One region of the Pediococcus ethanolidurans genome, then DNA from elsewhere that is predicted to be linked to it. Evidence: a T-box and tRNA genes for the amino acid it is inferred to sense, from the RefSeq annotation. Region 1 holds a T-box; the other holds one or more tRNA genes.
What was found. The T-box of region 1 lies ahead of tyrS (tyrosine--tRNA ligase). A T-box ahead of a tRNA ligase gene usually reads a tRNA of that ligase, here a tRNA-Tyr.

Region 1 (3,397 bases):
TCCGCGGCGCACAATCACAAACTTTCCATCAAAATGCGATCCCGGATCAATCTGTGCCTCCACATCCTGCACCTTTTCTCCATTTATTCGAATCGCACCATTCTTCACATCTTCTCGCGCCTGTCTCCTCGATGGCTCAATCTTCGTATCATCCACCAACCACAACACAATATTTTGCTTCTCATTTTTCACTTCAACCGTCGGCATATTCTTAAATCCTTGCTCAATTTCACCAGCCGTCAAATCCTGTACCTCACCCGAAAAAAGTGCCTTAGTAATATGCTGAGCCTCAATTACCGCCTGTTTGCCGTGCACAAACTCCGTCACTTCTTCAGCCAAACGTCGTTGCGCCTCACGTTTCTCAGGTTGTGTCCGCACCTTTTCAGCCAATTCGTCAATTTCATCTTCGTCGAGGAAAGTAAAGTACTTCAAGTATTTCACCACATCACGATCATCTTGGTTAATCCAAAATTGATAAAATTCATATGGTGACGTCTTCTTTGGATCCAGCCAAACAGCTCCACCAGCCGTCTTACCAAACTTAGTTCCATCTGCTTTCAACATCAATGGAATTGTCAATGCAAATACGTCTGTATCAGAACCCTCAATTTTATGAATTAAATCAATTCCAGCTGTAATATTTCCCCACTGGTCCGCACCGCCAATTTGTAATTGGACATTTTCATGCCGATATAGATGAAGAAAATCAATTGACTGCAAAATTTGATAAGTAAATTCCGTAAACGAAATCCCTACCTCCAAACGACTGGCAACAACTTCTTTGTTCAGCATTGTATTAACATTAAACAATTTACCGTAATCACGTAGAAAATCTAATAATGATAATTTTGATAGCCAATCATAGTTATTTACAATGGTAAAATTGTCTGTTCCAAACAATTTAATCATTTGAGCAGATAAAGCATCTTCATTATGTTTAACTTGATCCATGGACTGCAAAACACGTTCCGAATTTTTACCTGATGGATCACCAATTGCACCAGTTCCCCCACCAATAACGATAACCGGATGATGTCCCTGCAACTGGAATCTCATTAGCATCATAAAGGGAATCAAATGCCCAATGTGTAAACTGTCTCCAGTTGGATCAACACCACAGTATAAACCAATCTGCTTTTTGTTAGTTAACTCCCGCAAACCTTCTTCGTCTGTAGATTGATTAACTGCACCACGCCATTTTAATTCATCAATAATATTCATAATATTTTCCTCCTCTTTTTTGGTATAAAAAAATCCCTAAAGTCAATAAAGACTCTAGGGACGAATTTTTCCGCGTTACCACCCAAGTTATTGCATCATCTGCAATCACTCAACATCGATAACGTGATGAATCGCTAATTTAGGATTAGAAGCTCAACAATTGTAATTTACAATTACCACATTCTGGTTCGCAGTCCCACCAGATCTCTGAAATGTTGAATAATCTGTTACTTCGATCGTCTCAATGCTTTTAATGTTAGTTACATATTAAGGGAGTTGATTTTGGAAGTCAAGCATCTTTTTAAAAAGCCAGTCGAATTAATGCCATACAGATAATTCCGACCACCACAATAACAATTAAACTTTTGGATATGATTGCTGCCAAAAATGTTGGAACGGTTGCTAAAAGATTATCCATGTTTACAGATGGTAAAGAACCTGCATGATGCGTAAAGATGTTTTCCATAATAAGTGCCGTCATGATAACCAGCGGAACAAAGCTTAAATATCGAATCAACCAATTAGGTAGATCAAAGTTCTTAACTAGTACAAAAGGAATTACTCGTGACAGCCACGTAACTAGCCCGCAACCAATAATTGCCCATAAAACTTTCATCGTGAGTGCCATTGTTCCACCGCCATTCCTAAGAAACAACCGATTAACGTCGTTGCAATCAATGCAACATTATCGGAAAAGAAAATTGTCAGTACATACATTAAAACGCAAACTATTCCGACCATCGTCACCTGAAAACCAAATGCTTTGCTGCGATCAGTGATCATTTGTAAATAAAGCAAACCAATAAACATGGCAACAAGTGCAAAGTCAAGTCCAAACGCCTTAGGATCACCAACCAGGTTACCCAGAATGCCACCGGCTGCGGTTGCTAGCGCCCAAGTTAAGTAAGCAACAAAATTAGCACCATGAAACCAACTTGGAGCTAAACGATGATTCGTAAAATTAAGTTTGTTCATACTCAAAGCAAAGGTTTCGTCTGTCAGTAATGTCCCAATACCAATATTTTGCAAAATGGAATCTTGACGAAAGTACTGAGCTACCGTTGTACTCATTAAAATAAACCGCGCATTAACCAAAAATACCGACAACATTACAAACGGAATGGAACTGCCAACTAATAATAAACTTACCATAATAAATTGGGCCGAACCGGCATATGTAATTAACGACATTAGTAGAATTTCTAATACGCTCAATCCACTAGTTTTACCTACAATGCCAAACGCAAGGCCTATTCCTATATAGCCAAACACAGTTGGCAACGCATGATTCCTGTGTCAAAATCTAGTTTTTCATTCACACAATTTCATCCCTTATTTTCATTTTACTTTTTCTATATTCACTTGGCGTCATTTCAAAATATTTTTTAAAAGCGCGACTAAAATAATTTGCACTTTTAAATCCGCTTCTTAATGCAATTGGTTTTATTTTCATGGTACTTTCCCGTAATAACTGTTTTCCGTGGTTTAACCGAATTTGATTAAGATACTGCATAACTGAACTACCAGTTTCAACTCGAAAAACATGTTCAAAATAAGTTTTTCCAACGTGCATTTCGTTAGCTATATCCTCAAGTGTCAGCTGCTTTTGATAATTAATTTGAAGATAGCGTTGGCTCAACGTTACCCATTCAGCGTTACTCACCACATGACCACCAGGCTGACATCGTTTGCATGCATGAAACCCTGCCTTTTCAGCTTCACTTAAATTTTCAAAGATAAAAACGTTTTTTCTCAGTGGCGTTCGTGACGAACACGCTGGTTTACATACAATTTTCGTGAACAGCATAAAAGAAATGACTATCCGCGCTACTATCATTATGAATAATTGCCTGTCATTGTGCATTAGTTGGTCTTTGAAAAGTTGTCATTATCTTTTCCTCATTAAAATCAAAATGAAAAAGCCAAATTTCGAACTTTTTATTTGTTATAATTTAAGCAAAATCACAATCTGGAGGTCACTTATGAAAACATTCTATATCGATCATGTCACTGTTGGTACTTACACTTACCTACTTGCAGTTGGTGAACATGGGCTAGCTTTTGTCAGCTCCAATGTAACCAGTGAAGATGAATTGCATCATTATTTTCCTCATGTCAAAGAATTAAAAGATACCACTAAAACTCATGATTATGCGCTAGCTTTAAAAAAATTATT
Region 2 (3,397 bases), 1.1 Mb from region 1:
TTGGGCTTTCACAAATTGGCGTCTCTGGAAATTTAGATGTTACCTCGTTGTTTGAAATTTTAAGTGGATTACTTGTAATCAGTTTATTTTGTAAACGTCAGTTATCTCTTAAACATCCACTCTTGGAATTACGCGTTTTTACTGCTCCTTCTTTTCGTAAAGTCGCCTTACTCGCGGCATTAACAAACATTGCTTTAATGGGTCCGGAGTTAGTAATTCCCCTCTATAATCAAACAATTCGTGAAACTAATGCCATGACTTCTGGGCTGTTAATGCTTCCCGGTACTATATTGATGGCCATTCTTTCACCACTTTCCGGTAAATTGTACGATCGTTTTGGTATAAAAAGGCTTGTATCAGCTGGTTTTACAGCAACTTTTTTTGCTACAATTCCGATGATTTTCTTTGATGCTTCCACATCTTTAAACACAATTGCATTCTTGTATGCCATTCGTTCTGCAGGTTTAACACTAGTTTTCATGCCACTAACTACTTCTGGATTAAATGCCCTGCCCCATTCCTATTTAGTTTATGGTAGTACCATGATCGTTACTTTACAGCAACTAGCTAGTTCACTTGGTACTGCCGCATTAGTAACGGCAATTAAATTAGGTCATGGATTTCAGTGGGCATTTACATTAGTTTTGATAATAGGTGCATTTTGTTTGATTATTAGTGCTACCTTAAAAAATAAAACAGTTACTGAAATTTAAAGATGGTTAAACATATTTTTCGGGAACATATTTTTCTTTATTCTTACTTTTTTTGTTTCCATAATTCTTGGTATCATGTTGTTTTCTGGGCTCTATACTTTTTCCTGTTGATGGATTACCAATTTGGTAGTCTAGTAACAGGAATTTTTTGTAAAAAAAAGCCCCTCGAGGGGAGCTACAATGCCGCCGGTGGGGGTCGAACCCACACTCCCGGTAAAGGGAACTGGATTTTGAGTCCAGCGCGTCTGCCAATTCCGCCACAGCGGCATCTAACTGGTTATGTCAATTACACAAAACCTCAAGGATAACTAATGAAATCCTTAGGGCGGTAGGTGGGAATCGAACCCACGCGTGCCGGAGCCACAATCCGGTGCGTTAACCACTTCGCCACTACCGCCATCAATGGCAGGGATAGTAGGAGTTGAACCCACATCGACGGTTTTGGAGACCGTAGTTCTACCATTAAACTATATCCCTATCATTAAAATGGAAGGGAGTGGATTCGAACCACCGAACCCGAAGGAGCGGATTTACAGTCCGCCGCGTTTAGCCAGACTTCGCTACCCTTCCATAATATGGCGCAGGACAGAATCGAACTGCCGACACACGGAGCTTCAATCCGTTGCTCTACCAACTGAGCTACTGCGCCATAAACAAATGATATAAAATAAAAGGCTATTTTATTTTAACGGTTCCAACGAGACTCGAACTCGTGATCTCCTGCGTGACAGGCAGGCGTCCTAAACCAACTAGACCATGGAACCATAATTTTAAATGGAGAGTACAGGGCTCGAACCTGTGACCCTCTGCTTGTAAGGCAGACGCTCTCCCAACTGAGCTAACCCTCCATAAAAATGACCCGTACGGGATTCGAACCCATGTTACTGCCGTGAAAGGGCAGTGTCTTAAACCACTTGACCAACGGGTCATACTTAATTACAACGGAGAGTAAGGGATTCGAACCCTTGAGACGGATAAATCCGTCTACATGATTTCCAGTCATGCTCCTTCGGCCAGCTCGGACAACTCTCCATATCATTAACTCCGGCAGGCGGACTCGAACCGTCGACAACCTGATTAACAGTCAGGGGCTCTACCAACTGAGCTATGCCGGAATATTCGCATGGCAACGTCCTACCCTCGCAGGGAGCGATCCCCCAACTACTCTCGGCGCTAAGAAGCTTAACTTCTGTGTTCGACATGGGAACAGGTGTATCCTTCTCGCTATCGCCACCACACTTCTCCGATCCACCTTCGTGGCTCGTGTGAAAGAAATTTATTCTCTCAAAACTAAATAATATCGAATCCTTCTCTTTGAGAACACCACTTTGTGGTTAAGTCCTCGACCGATTAGTATTGGTCCGCTCCATGTATCACTACACTTCCACTCCCAACCTATCTACCTGATCATCTCTCAGGGGTCTTACTTCCATAAATGGAATGGGAAATCTCATCTTGAGGCGAGTTTCACACTTAGATGCTTTCAGCGTTTATCTCATCCATACATAGCTACCCAGCGATGCTCCTGGCGGAACAACTGGTACACCAGCGGTATGTCCATCCCGGTCCTCTCGTACTAAGGACAGATCCTCGCAAATTTCCTACGCCCGCGACGGATAGGGACCGAACTGTCTCACGACGTTCTGAACCCAGCTCGCGTACCGCTTTAATGGGCGAACAGCCCAACCCTTGGGACCGACTACAGCCCCAGGATGCGATGAGCCGACATCGAGGTGCCAAACCTCCCCGTCGATGTGAACTCTTGGGGGAGATAAGCCTGTTATCCCCAGGGTAGCTTTTATCCGTTGAGCGATGGCCCTTCCATACGGTACCACCGGATCACTAAGCCCGACTTTCGTCCCTGCTCGACCTGTCTGTCTCGCAGTCAAGCTCTCTTCTGCCTTTACACTCAGCGAATGATTTCCAACCATTCTGAGAGAACCTTTGGGCGCCTCCGTTACTCTTTAGGAGGCGACCGCCCCAGTCAAACTGCCCACCTGACACTGTCTTCCGCCACGCTTAGTGGCGCGAGTTAGAGGGTTCATACAGCGAGGGTAGTATCCCACCAACGCCTCCACCGAAACTAGCGTTCCGGTTTCTATGGCTCCTACCTATCCTGTACAAGCTGTACAAACACTCAATATCAAGCTACAGTAAAGCTCCATGGGGTCTTTCCGTCCTGTCGCGGGTAACCCGCATCTTCACGGGTATTATAATTTCACCGAGTCTCTCGTTGAGACAGTGCCCAGATCGTTACGCCTTTCGTGCGGGTCGGAACTTACCCGACAAGGAATTTCGCTACCTTAGGACCGTTATAGTTACGGCCGCCGTTTACTGGGGCTTCATTTCAAAGCTTCGCCGAAGCTAACTCATTCACTTAACCTTCCAGCACCGGGCAGGCGTCAGCCCCTATACGTCATCTTACGATTTTGCAGAAACCTGTGTTTTTGATAAACAGTCGCCTGGGCCTATTCACTGCGGCTGATCTTGCGATCAGCACCCCTTCTTCCGAAGTTACGGGGTCATTTTGCCGAGTTCCTTAACGAGAGTTCTCTCGCTCACCTGAGGATACTCTCCTCGACTACCTGTGTCGGTTTGCGGTACGGGTAGTTAAACTCTAACTAGAAGCTTTTCTCGGCAGTGTGACATCAGGAACTTCGTTACTTTAAATTTCACTCCCCATC

Region 2: it has a tRNA-Tyr gene. The T-box ahead of tyrS (tyrosine--tRNA ligase) is inferred to sense a tRNA for this amino acid. The anticodon was not compared.

What each region holds. Positions count from the first base shown of each region.
Region 1 is NZ_OZ061250.1:391,352-394,748, forward strand. Features, by position in the region: gene tyrS (tyrosine--tRNA ligase) at 1-1,221, opposite strand, end outside; T-box leader at 1,275-1,475, opposite strand; gene AB3219_RS01915 (AzlD domain-containing protein) at 1,523-1,837, opposite strand; partial or broken gene AB3219_RS01920 (AzlC family ABC transporter permease) at 1,834-2,540, opposite strand; gene AB3219_RS01925 (helix-turn-helix domain-containing protein) at 2,537-3,028, opposite strand; gene AB3219_RS01930 (methylated-DNA--[protein]-cysteine S-methyltransferase) at 3,204-3,397, shown strand, end outside.
Region 2 is NZ_OZ061250.1:1,511,129-1,514,525, reverse strand. Features, by position in the region: gene AB3219_RS07540 (MFS transporter) at 1-36, shown strand, start outside; gene AB3219_RS07535 (MFS transporter) at 48-713, shown strand; tRNA gene AB3219_RS07530 (tRNA-Leu) at 895-980, opposite strand; tRNA gene AB3219_RS07525 (tRNA-His) at 1,038-1,110, opposite strand; tRNA gene AB3219_RS07520 (tRNA-Trp) at 1,117-1,190, opposite strand; tRNA gene AB3219_RS07515 (tRNA-Tyr) at 1,201-1,283, opposite strand; tRNA gene AB3219_RS07510 (tRNA-Phe) at 1,290-1,362, opposite strand; tRNA gene AB3219_RS07505 (tRNA-Asp) at 1,403-1,477, opposite strand; tRNA gene AB3219_RS07500 (tRNA-Val) at 1,489-1,561, opposite strand; tRNA gene AB3219_RS07495 (tRNA-Glu) at 1,569-1,641, opposite strand; tRNA gene AB3219_RS07490 (tRNA-Ser) at 1,656-1,745, opposite strand; tRNA gene AB3219_RS07485 (tRNA-Asn) at 1,756-1,828, opposite strand; rRNA gene rrf (5S ribosomal RNA) at 1,835-1,951, opposite strand; rRNA gene AB3219_RS07475 (23S ribosomal RNA) at 2,044-3,397, opposite strand, start outside.